One region of the Paraburkholderia sp. A1RI_3L genome, then DNA from elsewhere that is predicted to be linked to it. Evidence: predicted binding sites of a transcription regulator. Region 1 holds the regulator's gene; the other holds the start of a gene.
The links. Region 1 encodes HrcA, which represses chaperone genes, less so after heat shock. Its sites were predicted from a motif close to TTAGCACTCNNNNNNNNNGAGTGCTAA; they were not measured.
Positions count from the first base shown of each region.

Region 2: a site for HrcA is predicted at 4,618-4,644, ahead of rpoH (RNA polymerase sigma factor RpoH). Genes of this name have one in related genera too.

Region 1 covers NZ_JARCHA010000002.1:651,378-659,080, forward strand. The annotation lists gene grpE (nucleotide exchange factor GrpE) at 5-580, opposite strand; gene PXJ20_RS09060 (hypothetical protein) at 951-1,112, shown strand; gene PXJ20_RS09065 (RNA-binding S4 domain-containing protein) at 1,084-1,491, opposite strand; gene hemH (ferrochelatase) at 1,583-2,650, opposite strand; gene hrcA (heat-inducible transcriptional repressor HrcA) at 2,787-3,806, opposite strand; gene PXJ20_RS09080 (NAD kinase) at 4,117-5,019, shown strand; gene recN (DNA repair protein RecN) at 5,049-6,716, shown strand; gene glnE (bifunctional [glutamate--ammonia ligase]-adenylyl-L-tyrosine phosphorylase/[glutamate--ammonia-ligase] adenylyltransferase) at 6,754-7,703, opposite strand, start outside.
Region 2 covers NZ_JARCHA010000001.1:904,880-912,582, reverse strand. The annotation lists gene ybiB (DNA-binding protein YbiB) at 263-1,258, shown strand; gene leuA (2-isopropylmalate synthase) at 1,613-3,310, shown strand; gene PXJ20_RS04270 (nuclear transport factor 2 family protein) at 3,347-3,730, opposite strand; gene PXJ20_RS04265 (acyloxyacyl hydrolase) at 3,780-4,343, opposite strand; gene rpoH (RNA polymerase sigma factor RpoH) at 4,701-5,636, shown strand; gene cydD (thiol reductant ABC exporter subunit CydD) at 5,968-7,703, shown strand, end outside.

The DNA.
Region 1 (7,703 bases):
CTGCTTACTTCGGCTGCGCCACCGTCACGAGCGCCGGACGCAGTACGCGGTCCGCGATCGTATAGCCCTTCTGCAGCACCGAGACGACAGTGTTCGCCTCCTGGTCGGCCGGCACCATCGAAATGGCCTGGTGCCGGTGCGGATCGAACTTCTCGCCCACCGGATTGATGGCCACCACGCGCCCTTTCTCCAGTGCGCCCGTCAGCTGCCGCAGCGTGAGCTCGACGCCTTCACGCACCTTGGCGATGTCGTCGGACTCGTGCGTCGTGGCCGCTTCGAGGCTATCCACCACGGGCAACAGGTGTTCGGCGAAGCTCTCGATTGCGAACTTGTGAGCCTTCGCGACGTCTTCCTGAGCGCGGCGCCGTACGTTTTCCGTTTCGGCCTTCGCGCGCAGGAAGCTTTCCTGAAGTTCGACGATCTTCGCCTGCGCTTCAGCAAGCGCAGCCTCGGCCCCAGTTGCCGCGTTTTCGGCAGCCGGCTGCGGGCTCTGATCCGCTCCCGCCACGGCCGCCTCACGAGCGGCGTCTTCGGGCGTCGTCGGGTTCTGGCTCGTCGGGTTCTCTTGCGTGTTTTCCATGTCGCTGAAAGTCGTCAAAAATAAATGCCTGAATAAATGTGTGGCCCTTCCGCACGCAGTCATGCGGTTGCGGAAAAGCAACAACCCATTCGCTCACAGGCGGTGCACATGGGGGCCGAATTGGCGATTTCAAGGTCACCAGCCTCACTTTTTGCACCGCCTCCGTGCCATCGAAACGCACGGTAACAACCATTACTTCGGCGCCCGCAGATTGAGATTGAGCGGCCTCGGGCGCTGACCTACACTGCAACTCATGCGCTCGCAGGACACGTTTACCCTGATGTCGGCGCAGCAATGCCGCCCGTCAGAGGGTTGCCTGTCTTCGGCCCCTTTCCGACCTGATCCGACCTGAATGACCGAGGGGAGTACCGTGAAACTGACCTTCGCAATATCGGTGGTCGCGCTGGTACTCATCGCGGGGACCACCACCATCTGCATGTCCGGGGCCGTCACGGAGAACACGACGGAGTACGGCGTCGTTCACGCAACGATCGAGTCGTTCTTCAATCCCCACCTGAAAGTTTGTCGATAGTCCGGCGGTCCCGCTTCGTAGGCCGGCCGTGCAGCGCCGCGGCCGGTTCGCGAAACGTTTTGCGCCGCTCCAGTTCCTGCATGCGCCTCGCACGGCCGTCGTCCGTCTCCGCATAAAGCGTTTGCGCCACGCTGGCCGGCCCGCGGACGTCACAAATTCCCCGTACCTCGACCTGCCAGACGACCCGCTCGATGTCGATGTCGATCAGGTCGCCGACGCGGACGTCCTTCGACGCCTTCACCGGCGCACCGTCGATCCGCACCCGGCCCTTCGCCACGGCATCGGCGGCAAGCGAGCGCGTCTTGAAGAAGCGTGCAGCCCACAGCCACTTGTCCACACGCGTCCGAGCGGACGGATCAGTCGAAATCTTGTCTTTCATACGGGGAATTCAAGTTCTGCCGCACGGCAACGATGGCCGCTATTGCAGGAGGCTACGGCTGGCACCGGCCGAACTTCCGGTAAAGCATGCCTCATGCCGCTACGCCTGCCGGTACGGCGGCTTGCACCGACCAACCCTGAAGGTTTTGCGCCACGATTTCGCCGAGCGCCGCAATCCATGCCGGCGCTGCGTTGAGGCAAGGGATCCGGTGAAACGCCTTGCCGCCGGCGTGGAGAAACTCGTCACGCCCTTCGATGCCGATCTCTTCGATCGTTTCCAGGCAGTCAGCTGTAAAGCCGGGGCAAAACACGTCAACCCGCTTCACACCGGCCGAACCGAGCTCCTTCAGCGTGGGAGCAGTGTAAGGCTGAAGCCATTCCGCCCGACCAAATCGCGACTGGAACGTGACGAGGCACTCCACCGGCTGAAGACCGAGTGCATGCATCAGGAGGCTCGCGGTCTGCTGGCATTGGTCATGATAAGGGTCGCCGAGGTCCATGGTGCGCTTCGGCACACCGTGAAAGCTCAGCACCAGCCGGTCGCCAGCAGCGAAATCGGGCCGCCCGTGTGCGTTCCAGTAGTGATGAATCTGCGCGGAAAGCGCGCTGATATAGGCCGGATGATCACAGTAATGACGAACCGTGCGAATTTCCGGCTGGTTGCGCATGCGGCGCAGTGCGGTGAATGCGTCGTCGAAGGCGGTGGCAGTGGTGGACGACGAATACTGCGGATACATGGGCATCAGCAGAATCCGTTCGACGCCCGCGAGCTTGAGCTGGTTCAGCACAGCCGGAATGCCGGGCGTGCCGTAGCGCATCGCGTAGTCCACGATCACGGCATAGTCGTTGACGTGCAGCAGTTGCCGCAGCCCCTCCACCTGCTTCTCCGTGAAAACGCGTAACGGCGAGCCCTCCGGCATCCACACCGAAGCGTACTTCTTTGCAGACGCCGAACCCCGGAATGGCAGGATCAACACGCGCAGGATCACCTGCCAGACCAACGCGGGAATCTCGACCACGCGCGGGTCCGAGAGGAACTGCGCGAGGTAGCGACGCACGGCGCGCGGCGTGGGCGCGTCCGGGGTGCCGAGGTTGATGAGCAGCACCGCAACGCGATGAGACGCGGCAGACTGCGAAGGCCGCTCGAGATCGAAGCGCATAGGCGAGAAGGTCTGCCGCGTGGCGCGGAGATCCGGTTGGAAAGTTTTCATTATAGCCAGCGGCCCCTGTGGGGACACCCCGCCATCCGGCCGATGGCGCGCCGCACGGGCATCGCGGATGATGGGATCTATGCGCTTATTGCTGGCTGAGCGCGGTGGAGAGCAGGCGGGCGGTGATGTCGACGATCGGAATCACGCGGTTATAGGCCATGCGCGTAGGACCGATCACGCCGAGCGTGCCCACGATCTTGCCGTTCACCTCATACGGCGCGGTCACGACGCTCATCTCCTCGATAGGGACGAGATTGGATTCGCCGCCGATGAAAATCTGCACGCCCTGCGCATGGCTGGAAACGTCGAGCAACTGAAGGAGGCTGGTCTTTTGGTCGAATACGTCGAAAAGCTTGCGCAGACGGGCCATGTCCGAGGAGAGGTCAGCCACCTCGAGCAGGTTGCGCTCACCCGAAATCACCACGGTTTCGCCGGGTTCGACTTCGTCGGTACTCGCGGTCACCGCGGCATGCATGAGAGCCGTCATGTCGCCGCGCAACTGGTCGATTTCCTCGCGCAGCCGGCGGCGCACCTCGTCGAACGAGAGTCCCGCGAAGTGTGCGTTGATGTAATTGGACGCTTCAATGAGTTCGGACGGCGAAAAGTCCCGCTGCGTAGCCATGATGCGGTTCTGAACGTCACCCTCCGGCGTCACGATGATGAGCAGGATGCGCTTGTCGGACAGGCGCATGAATTCCACCTGCTTGAAGACGTGACTGCGCCGCGGCGTGAGTATGACGCCCGCGAACTGCGAGAGATTCGACAGCACGCTCGCCGCGGCGGCAATCACCTTTTGGGGTTCGCCGGGCTTCAGGGTGGTTTTCACCGCGCGCGTGACAGCTTCTTCGTCTCCGGCTGGCTCTACGGTGAGCATGGTGTCCACGAACAGGCGGTAGCCGCGCGGCGTCGGTATGCGGCCCGCGGAGGTGTGCGGGCTGGCGACGAGGCCGAGCTCCTCGAGATCCGACATCACGTTGCGAATGGTCGCTGGGCTGAGTTCGAGGCCAGAGAACCGCGACAACGTGCGCGAGCCGACCGGCTGCCCCTCGGCGATGTATCGCTCGATCAGCGTTTTGAGGAGGGTTTGTGCGCGGGGATCTAGCATGACGCGAAATTTTAGCTCAACGCCATGTCGCCCGGGAGCCGGCGCACGTGCGCACGCCCGGCGTTGCGGCACGTCCGCGCACCTGCCGCGGGTGCACTGGCTGCGTTGCGCTCGCTCTGAGAGCGCCCGCAACGCTTGGCCAAAGGCATTGCCTCCACATCGACATGACTTCTTGCCCTGTCATCAACACATCACCATTCTAGCGATAATCGTGCAAGGCCCGGCGGCCCCGTCACACCGCGTGCTGCAGGCCCTGTCGCGGCGGCTGCGCACGGTTCTTTTCGCGACCTGACTATGGTGTAATGCCGGCATGCAGATCAATAGCCAGTTCAAGACCGTGGCGCTCGTCGGGCGCAGCAACACGCCCGGCATTGCCGAGCCGCTGACGGCGCTCGCCTCGTGCATCGCGAAACGGGGTTTCGACGTGGTGTTCGAGGCCGAGACGGCACAGGATATCGGGGCAACCGGCTATACGGCACTGCGCCCGGCGGAAATCGGCGCGCGCGCCGACGTGGCGGTGGTGCTCGGCGGCGACGGCACCATGCTCGGCATCGGACGGCAGCTCGCGCCGTACCGCACGCCGCTCATCGGCGTCAACATTGGGCGGCTCGGCTTCATTACCGACATTCCGCTCACCGACATGCAGGAAGTCGTGCCGCAAATGCTCTGCGGCAGCTTCGAGCGCGAGGAGCGCACGCTGCTGGAGGCGCGCATCACGCGCGACGGCGATCCCATCTATCACGCCATCGCCTTCAACGACGTGGTGGTGAACCGCAGCGGCTTTTCAGGCATGGCCGAACTGCGCGTACACGTGGATGGCCGCTTCATGTACAACCAGCGCTCAGACGGCCTGATCGTCGCCACGCCGACTGGTTCGACAGCCTACGCGCTGTCGTCGTCGGGGCCGATCCTGCATCCGCAGCTGCAGGGCATCGTGCTCGTGCCCATCGCGCCGCACGCGCTCTCGAACCGCCCTATCGTGCTGCCCGACAGCTGCAAAGTGAGCATCCAGATCGTCGCGGGCCGGGACGTCAACGTCAATTTCGACATGCAGTCGTTCACGGCGCTGCAACTGAACGACACCATCGAGGTGCGCCGCTCGCGCCATACGGTGCCGATCCTGCATCCCGTGGGCTACAGCCACTACGCTACGCTGCGCCAGAAGCTGCACTGGAACGAACATCCGTCGCTCGAGGACAACTCGCTGTACTGACTCCACACGCAGAAGCCAGAACCCAGACCATGCTCCGCCACCTTTCGATACGCGACTTCGTCATCGTCGCCGCGCTCGATCTCGAGTTCAACAGCGGCTTCACGGTTTTCTCGGGCGAGACCGGCGCCGGCAAGTCCATTCTCATCGACGCGCTCGCGCTCACGCTCGGCGCCCGCGCCGACGCGAGCGTCGTGCGCACCGGCGAAACGCGCGCCGACATCACCGCCGAATTCGACGCCCACCCGCTCGTCGCACGCTGGCTCGACGACCAGGCGTTTGCCGCCGAAGGCGACGAAGGCGAGGGCGGCACGGTGCTGCTGCGCCGCGTGGTCGATGCCAGCGGTCGCTCGCGCGCCTTCATCAACGGCACACCGGCTACGCTCACGCAACTGCGTGAAGTAGGCGAAATGCTCGTGGACATCCACGGTCAGCACGCGCACCAGTTGTTGATGCGTCCCGACGCGCAACGCGAGCTGTTCGACACGCACTCCGGGCTCGCCGATCTGGCCGCCGCAACAGGCCGCGCCTGGCGCACCTGGCGCGACGCATCGAATGCGGTCGAAACGGCCCAGACGCGCGACCGCGAACTGCAACTGGAACGCGAGCGCCTCGCCTGGCAACTCGCCGAGCTGGACAAGCTTGCCCCGCAGCCCGGCGAATGGGAAGAGATCAACGCCGAACACCGGCGGCTTTCGCATTCAGCCAATCTGATCGAGGGCGTCCAGGGTGCGCTCGCCGCGCTTTCGGAGTCCGACGACGCGATGATTTCGCAGCTCGGCTCTATCGTCTCGAAGGTGCGCGACCTCGCCGAGATCGATCCTGCGCTCAACGACGCGCTCGCGGCGCTCGAACCCGCCGCGATCCAGCTGCAGGAAGCCGCCTACTCGCTCACCCACTATGCCCAGCGGCTCGAACTCGACCCGGACCGCCTCGCCCAGGTGGAAAAGCGGCTCGACGCGCTGCATTCCATGGCGCGCAAATTCCGTCTGCAGCCCGAAACGCTGCCCGACGAACACGAAGCGCGCCAGGCGCAACTCGCCGCACTCGACGCAGCCGCCGACCTCGACGCGCTGCGCGCCGCCGAGACAAAGGCCAAAGAAGGCTACCTCGCCGAAGCGAAGCAGCTTTCGAAGGCGCGCGCCAAGGCGGCCAAGGCGCTCGGCGCGGCCGTGACGACCGGCATGCAGGAATTGTCGATGGCAGGCGGCAGCTTCGAAGTGGCCCTCGTGCCGCTGGCGGAGGGCGGCGCACACGGGCTGGAACAGGTCGAATTTCGCGTGGCCGGTCACGCGGGCGTGCCGCTGCGGCCGCTCGCGAAGGTGGCGTCAGGCGGCGAACTGGCGCGCATCAGCCTCGCGCTCGCCGTGATCGCCAGCGCTGCAAGCCCCACGCCCACGCTGATCTTCGACGAAGTGGATACCGGCATCGGCGGCGGCGTGGCAGAAGTGGTCGGGCGGTTGCTGCATCAGCTCGGCCGGGCCCGCCAGGTGCTCTGCGTCACGCACCTGCCGCAGGTCGCCGCGCGCGGCGATCACCATTTCCAGGTTGCCAAGGCCGCCGACGGCAACGGCGGCACGGTGAGTTCGGTCAATCCGCTCGACCGCGCAAGCCGCGTCGAGGAAGTGGCCCGCATGTTGGGCGGACTCGAAATCACGGCCACCACGCGGCGTCACGCGAAGGAAATGCTGGCGGCGTAACCGCCATAGCCCGAAGAAGAAGGCCGGCGCCCGGCCTTCATCCGAACACCCGCTTCCACAACGCAAGTACTGCGGCGCGCTCGGTCTCCACACGCTGCGGCTCCACCCTCGCCTTCTCCATTCCGTCTAGCCGCAGCCGATGCTGCAGCTTGCGGTAGGTGCGATAGGCGGCGCCCACCGTCTCGGCCTCGTCGGCACTCATGATGCCGAGCCGCGACACCTCGCGAAGCAGCGCGATGTTGCCCGTGTTGCGCACAAGTTCGGGATCGCGCCCGGCGTGCAACAGCACCCAGTACTGCACGAGGAATTCGATGTCGACCATGCCGCCGCGGTCGTGTTTCAGGTCGAACAGCTCGCTGCGGTTCGGGTGTCCGTCTTCCACGCGCTGCCGCATCTCCACGATTTCCTTCGCGAGCGGTGCGGCCTCGCGCGGCATCGTGAGCACCTGCTGGCGGATCGCGTCGAAAGCCCTGCCGATCTGTTCGTCGCCCGCGCAAAAACGTGCGCGCGTCAGGGCCTGGTGCTCCCACACCCACGCCGTATTGGCGGCGTCGCCTTCGCGCAATTGGTAACGGCGAAACGCATCGAGGTCCGTGACGAGCAGGCCCGATTCGCCGTTGGGTCGCAGCCGCAGGTCCACATCGAACAGCGTGCCCGCGCCCGTGGCCATGGTGAGCCACGTGATGAGCCGGCGCGTGAAGGCCGTGTAGATGTCGGGTGCGGCCTCGTCGGGATCGTCGTAGAGGAAGATCAGGTCGAGGTCCGACGCGTAGCCGAGTTCTTTGCCGCCTAGCTTGCCGTAAGCGATCACGGCAAAGCGCGGCACCTCACGATGGCGCTTCGCGAACTGGGCCCAGACCGTTTCGATGGTCACGTCGAGCACGGCGTCGGCGAGTTCGGAGAGGCGGTCGCTCACGTGCTCGACCGAGAGCTTGCCCGCCAGGTCGATCAACAGAATGCGAAACACTTCGGCCTGGTGGGCGTGGC
Region 2 (7,703 bases), on a different contig from region 1:
GTTCTCCGTCCTGTTGGAAAGCCGCGTGCGCGGCGAGTAAACGATGAGTTTAGCGTGTGCCGCCTGCCGACGCCGGAATGCAGGGTGCCTCGCGGATCGCTCCGGCAACGCCACGGAACCTTCGCCGCGCACCGCCTGTACAGGCACGAGCGCCGGCCGGTAACGATCGCCGGCCACAGCCTCATGCGATACTGAACGCCATTCCGTTTCAATCCGCCCAGGACACGCCGGCCCTCCAGCACCGGCCCGCACCGCTTTTGCCATGAACGAGCCAGCCAATCTTGCCGATCCGTTTCCGTGTGCCCACCTCATCAAGGAGATCGGCCGCGGATCGCACGGCGCGCGCGCCCTTTCGTCCGAGGACACGCACGCGCTCTACGCCGCGATGCTCGACGGCCGGGTGTCGGACCTCGAACTCGGCGCCGTTTTGCTCGCCTACCGCCTGAAAGGCGAAACCGCCGACGAACTCGCCGCCATGCTCGCGGCCGCTCATGCATCGTTTGAGCCGCTCCGCGTGGCCACGGACGCCCACGGCGACGCGGCCTCGACCGTATCGGCGGTTTCCATCCCCAGCTACAACGGTGCGCGGCGCCAGCCCAACCTGGTGCCGCTGCTGGCCTTGCTGCTCGCGCGCGAAGACGTGCCCGTGCTCGTGCACGGCGTGAGCACCGATCCGGGCCGCGTCACCAGCGCGGAAATCTTCGCGGCGCTCGGCGTTGAAGCGGCGCGCTCGCACGACGAAGCCGAAGCGCAACTGGCCTCGCGTCGCCTTGCGTTCACGCCGATCGAAGTGCTCGCGCCGAAGCTCGCGCGGTTGCTCGCCCTGCGACGCCGCATGGGCGTGCGCAACTCGACGCACACACTCGTGAAAATTCTTCAGCCGTTCGCGCCTCCGGGGCTGCGGCTCGTCAACTACACGCACCCGCCCTATCGCGAGAGCCTGACGGCCCTCTTCAACTCGCATCCCGACGTGGCGGCGGGCGGTGCGCTGCTCGCGCGCGGCACCGAAGGCGAGGCCGTGGCCGACACGCGCCGCCAGGTTCAGGTGGACTGGCTGCACGACGGCGTCTGCGAAACGCTCATGGAAGCCGAACGGTCCTCGCCCGAAGCGCCGCAGGCCGAGTTGCCCGAAGCCCGTGACGCCGCCACGACAGCAGCGTGGATCGAGGCCGTGATGCGCGGCGAGGCGCCCGTGCCGCCTGCGATTCAGCGCCAGGTCGAGGTCATCGCCGGCATCGCGAAGCGGCGGGGTGGTTGACACTGCGCGCTGCTCTCGCATACATTCGAGCAATGCGTTCCACCCCGAACACCCTCCGAATTACCTTCGGCCGCCTACCGCGGCCCCTATCGCTACGTCTAGCGTAAGCAAGGCGTAGCGCCGCGCGCCCTCTTCAACGCGCGGTCCTCCCAGCAGTTTCCGTAGTTTCCGTTTCACCCCAAACCGCAGTTCTCTTTACAACCTGTAAGTCGTCAGTATTCGTCCGCTTATCGTGCGGCCGAATCGCGAGGGTCAAATGCACGTCGCGCCTCAGGCGCTCCGTGCAGCGGCAGCAGCCCGCCAGCCGCCCGATGCCCACCGCCCCTCGCAACGACACGACGAATGAGGCTCGCCATGTTGCGTCAACCCGCCGAGAAATACCGCCCCTTCCCCGCCATCCGTTTGAACGGCCGCAAGTGGCCCACGCGCACCATCGAACGCGCGCCCATCTGGATGAGCACTGATCTGCGCGACGGCAACCAGTCGCTGATCGAGCCGATGAGCATTGCCCAGAAGCTCGAATTCTTCGAAATGCTGGTCGCCATCGGCTTCAAGGAGATCGAGGTCGGCTTTCCCTCGGCATCGCAAACCGATTTCGACTTCGTGCGCAAGCTGATCGTCGAAAAGCGCATTCCCGAAGACGTCACGATCGAAGTGCTCGTGCAGTCGCGCGAAGACCTGATCGCGCGGACGTTCGAAGCGCTCGAAGGCGTGCCGCGTGCCATCGTGCATCTGTACAACGCGATTTGTCCGTCGTTCCGCAAGATCGTGTTCGACCAGTCGAAAGACGAAGTGAAGGCGCTCGCCGTGGAGGGCACGAAGCGGATCCGCGCCCACGCCGACGCCCGTCCGCAGACCCACTGGATCTACCAGTACTCGCCCGAAACCTTCAGCATGACCGAGCTCACCTTCGCGCGCGAAGTGTGCGACGCGGTCGCGCAAACCTGGCGCCCCACGCGCGATCACAAGATGATCGTGAATCTGCCCGCCACCGTGGAAGCGGCCACGCCCAACGTGTTCGCGGACCAGATCGAATGGATGGACCGCAACCTCGCCTACCGTGACAGCATCGTGCTCTCCGTGCATCCCCACAACGATCGCGGCACGGCGGTGGCGGCCGCGGAACTGGCGCTGATGGCGGGCGCGGATCGCATCGAAGGCTGCCTCTTCGGCAACGGCGAGCGCACGGGGAACGTGGATCTCGTCACGCTGGCCATGAACCTCTACACGCAAGGCATTGACCCGGGCCTCGATTTCTCGGACATCGACGCGGTGCGCCGCGTCGTGGAGCGCTGCAACCAGATCCCGGTCCACCCGCGCCACCCGTATGCCGGCGATCTCGTGTTCACGGCGTTTTCCGGCTCGCATCAGGACGCCATTCGCAAGGGCTTCGCCCAGCAGCGTCCGGACGCCGTGTGGGAAGTGCCATACCTGCCCATCGATCCCGCCGACCTGGGCCGCAGCTACGACGCGGTGATCCGCGTGAACAGCCAGTCGGGCAAGGGCGGCGCCACCTGGCTGCTGGAGCGCGGCATGGGTTTCACGCCGCCGCGCCGCGTGCAGATCGAGTTCAGCCACGCGGTGCAGGCGGCCACGGATTCGTCGGGCGCGGAGATGTCCGGTGAGTCGATCTGTGTGCTCTTCACGCGCGAATACTTCGAGACGCAGGGCCCGGCGCGCCGCATCAGCGCCGGCAAGCTGCGCTGGAACGAGCGCGATCTCGCGGTGCCGCTTGCGCCCATTGCGCCGATGGCTGCTTCAGCCGCGGACTCGGCGGCCCCGCACGACGCGAACGCGCTCGAAGCTCACGCCCAGGCCATTGTTCGGGCGATGGCCGGCGCATCGGGCGAAGCCGTAGAAATCACGTCTCACGAAACGGCACGCACCGCCGACGGCCGGACAGCCGTGTTCGTGGGCTGCCGCGTGGGTGCACAGGCGGTACGCCACGGCGTAGGCGTTGCCGAGGATGCCGCGACCGCCGTGGCCGACGCCGTGGTAAGCGCCGTCAACCGTGCCGCGTGGCCGGACGTCGACCGGCGCGCAGCGGCTTGAGAGAGGAAAAGGAGAAGCGGCGCCGCAACGGCGCCGTCATTCGATCGCGCAGCGCGTCGCCTGCCAGGCAACGAGACGCCAGTGGCCATCCTCCTGCACCTGGATCGCCGTGTACGCGATGGGAAACAGCAGCGCGCCGTTGTTCGCTTCCATTTCGATAAGCGCGCGGCCGCTGACCACGCAGGTCTCGCGACCCACCGGCAGCACGTCCTGCGACTGGATTTCGATCTGGCGATAGCGGCGGCGGCCGGCCGTGATCGCGTCGATGAACTGCTGCTTCGTTTCGCGCTTGCCGTTCGTGTGAACGTAGATCACGTTGTCCGAAAGCAGCGCGCTGAGCAACGGTCCGTCACCGTCCACCATCGCGCGAAAGCGGTCGCGCTCCAGCGCGCGAATCGCCTCGATCACTTTTGCCGCCATCGCTTGCGCCCCTTATGCATCGGCCGGCCGCCGCGAGAGCAGCCACGATTCAGAAGTTGTACTGCAGGTATAGCTGGCTGAAATTTATACCAGGATTGGGCTCTTTGATACCGGCGTTCGATACATGCTGGAAGCGATAGCCGGCCTGGTACTGCTGATGGTTGCCGAACTGCGCCCCTACGCCCACCATGTCGGCGAACTGGAAGGCCGTGGAAAGCGTATAGGAGGTCGAGATCGTGGGACTGGTGAGCAGCCGCACGCCGACGCCGGCTTCCACGAACGGCCGCACCCAGCCCGAACTCTTCACGAACCGGAGCACCGGCCCCACACCGAACTCGCCGATGTTGTTGTGCACGTTGCCTTCGTCGGTATGCCACCACGCCGCGTGAGCCTCGCCCAGCACCGTGAAGTGCCAGCCGCCGATTTCCCACCACGTGATGTTCGGATCCCAGACAAACCCCAGATCCAGCTTGCGGACATGGTGATCGGCCACCGCGCCCGTCACCTGGATACCGAATTGGTCCGCCGCCGCGCTGCCGGACAGACCCACCAGCGCCGCCGCCAGCGCTGCCTGTGCGACCCGGCCGCGCCACGCCCAGTTTTCTCTGATCATCGAACACCCTGTTAGTCGGATTTTGATCTTGATCGACGAGCGATCGTCCCAACATAGGCCAGCAGATTAGCAAAAACCGAACCTGTCCCTCATCGCTCTTCGCAGCAAATAACTCCTTCAAATTCCGGAAAAATCGACCGCTTTTTGCGGCGCTGCTGGCTTCCGCGAGAATTCTACGCGCGGCCTGACAATTCTGCCCACGGGGCGTCACACTATTAAAAGACGAATTTCGATAGCATTCCGGGAACCTCCGGCCCTGGAATCTATCCAAGAATTAGCACTCGGTAAACCAGAGTGCTAACATGCACCGTACAGTCGAAGTCTGACTTTGCAAGAACCCCAGAGGAGTTCCCATCCGTGAGCAACGCAATGACCCTTCCGAGTACTCTGAGCCCGTCGTCGGCCAAGGCCGCTCCGGCAGGTTCGCTGGCGCTCGCGCAGTTCACGCTTCTGCCCGGCCAGCTGGGCAACATCGACGCCTACATTCAGGCGGTGAACCGGATTCCCATGCTGACGCCCCAGGAAGAGCGTCAGTTTGCCACCGACTACCGTCAGCACAACAACCTCGACGCCGCACGCAAGCTGGTGCTGTCGCACCTGCGCCTCGTGGTGTCCATCGCACGTAATTACCTCGGCTACGGGCTGCCGCATGCCGACCTGATCCAGGAAGGCAACATCGGCCTGATGAAGGCGGTCAAGCGGTTCGATCCGGAGCAGAACGTGCGGCTCGTCTCGTACGCCATCCACTGGATCAAGGCCGAGATCCACGAGTACATCCTGCGCAACTGGCGGATGGTGAAGGTCGCCACCACCAAGGCGCAGCGCAAGCTGTTCTTCAACCTGCGCAGCCACAAGCAGGGCGTGCAGGCGTTCACGCCGGAAGAGATCGAAGGCCTCGCGCAGGAACTGAACGTGAAGCGCGAGGAAGTGGTCGAGATGGAAACGCGCCTCTCCGGTGGCGACGTCGCGCTGGAAGGCCAGGTGGAAGACGGCGAGGAATCGTACGCGCCTATCGCCTGGCTGGCGGATTCGCATAGCGAGCCGACCGCGGTCATCGCCGCGAAGCAGCACGATCGCCTGCAGACGGACGGCATTGCGAGCGCGCTCGAAGCGCTCGATGCACGCAGCCGCCGCATCATCGAAGCGCGCTGGCTCAACGTGGCCGACGACGGCTCGGGCGGCTCCACGCTGCACGAGCTTGCGGACGAGTTCGGCGTGTCGGCCGAGCGCATCCGTCAGATCGAAGCAAGCGCGATGAAGAAGATGCGCACCGCGCTGGCCGAATACGCGTAACTGGACGTGACGGCGGCCGCGGCCATCCGCGGTTGCCGCCCTTCCATCGCTCCCTCTCCAGGCCCGCTGCCCCGAACAGGCAGCGGGCTTTTTTGCGCCTTCGCGCCGGCCTCCCGCCTTTCTGCGACAAATCATCACAACCCGGAAATGGCGACCCGGCGACGATAGAATCTGCGTCCGCCTCTGCGCCGACGCCTTGCAAGCGCGAACTGAAGGCCGCTTGACCTAAATCACGCTTCAGAACGGGGTTCGGGTTAAAAAAAGCACCATCACCCCACCGCATGCCGGACCGCGCACCCTTCGCCGCCCGGCGCGCTCTTCCCGCTTCTCTATGACGCCCGCCTCACCGCACCTGAACAAGACTCTAGATGCCTGGCTCGCGCGCCGCACCGGCTCCGCGCGCGGCGGCCTTCGTCTCGCCGTGGCCGCCGGCCTTGCCGCCGGTTTGCTCGTGATCGTGTCGTCCGCGCTGCTTGCATGGACAGTCAACGCTGTCGTGGTCCAAGGCGCCGCGCTCGCCGACGTGTGGATTGCGCTCGCCGCCATGTTGCCCGTGTTCGCGGCACGCTTCGCGTTCACGCTGGCTTCGGAGCGCCTCGCCTTGCGCGCCGCCGCCAGGGTACGCGGCGAACTGCGCGCCGAACTCGTGCGCAAGATTCACGCGCTCGGCCCGGCGTGGCTCAAGGGCGAAGCAACGGGCGCGCTCGCAAGCCGCGCGGTCACCGGCATCGACGCGCTCGAGGGCTATTACGCCCGCTGGCTGCCCAATCGCGCGCTCACGTCGATGCTGCCCATCGCGATTCTCGTGGTCGTGTTTCCCATCGACTGGGTCTCCGGGCTCGTTCTCACGCTCACCGCGCCGCTGATTCCCGTGTTCATGATTCTGGTGGGCAAGCGTTCGGTCGAAATGAACCAGCGCCAATGGCATCAGTTGACGCGCCTCGCCGCACGGTTTCTCGACACGCTTCAGGGCCTCACCACGCTCAAGCTCTTCAACGCGAGCCGGCGCGAAGCGCAAGTGGTGGCCCGCCTCTCGGAAACGTATCGGCAGAGCACGATGCAGGTGCTGCGCATCGCGTTCCTCTCCGCGGTTGTGCTGGAATTTCTGTCGACGGTGAGCATCGCGATGGTGGCCGTGCTGATCGGTTTCAACCTGCTGTACGGCAAGGTGCATTTCCAGCCGGCGTTCCTCGTTCTGCTGCTCGCGCCCGAGTTCTATCTGCCGCTGCGTACGCTCGGCACGCACTATCACGCGCGCATGGAAGCGATCGGCGCCGTCGAGCACATCGCGGCCATTCTCGATACGCCGCAGCCGCAAACTCACGCTGCACGCACGCCGCTCGCCGCCGCGCAGCAGTACGGCATCGCATTCGACGCGGTCTCCTTCGCCTATGACGCGAACCAGCCGGCGCTGGACCGCGTGAGCTTCGCGCTCGAACCCGGACGCATCACGGCGCTCGTCGGCCCGAGCGGGGCAGGCAAGAGCACGGTGCTGAACCTGCTGCTCGGCTTCGTGGCGAACCAGCAAGGCAGCATCCGCGTCAACGGACAGTCGCTCGCCGAGGTCGATCCGGCAAGCTGGCTCGCACAGGTCGCGTGGGTGCCGCAACGCGCGCACGTGTTCCTCGGCAGCGTGCGCGACAACATCCAGATCGCAAATCCCGCTGCATCGTTCGACGCCGTGCGCGCCGCCGCGCAACAGGCAGGCGCCGACGACTTCATCATGGCGCTCCCGAACGGCTACGACACGCCGCTCGGCGAACGCGGCGCGGGCCTTTCCGGCGGGCAGATCCAGCGCCTCGCGCTGGCACGCGCCTTCCTCAAGGACGCGCCCGTACTGCTGCTCGACGAACCCACGGCCCATCTGGATTCCGCAACGCAGGCGCACATTCACGAAGCCCTGCGCCGGCTCGCGCGTGGCCGCACGGTGCTGCTCGTGGCGCACCGGCCCGCCACCGCGCGACTGGCGGACCACATCGTGGTGCTGGACGGCGGCAAGGTCGCGCAAAGCGGGACGCACGAGGCGTTGATCGGCGAGGACGGGCTGTACCGCAAGTTGATCGGCGC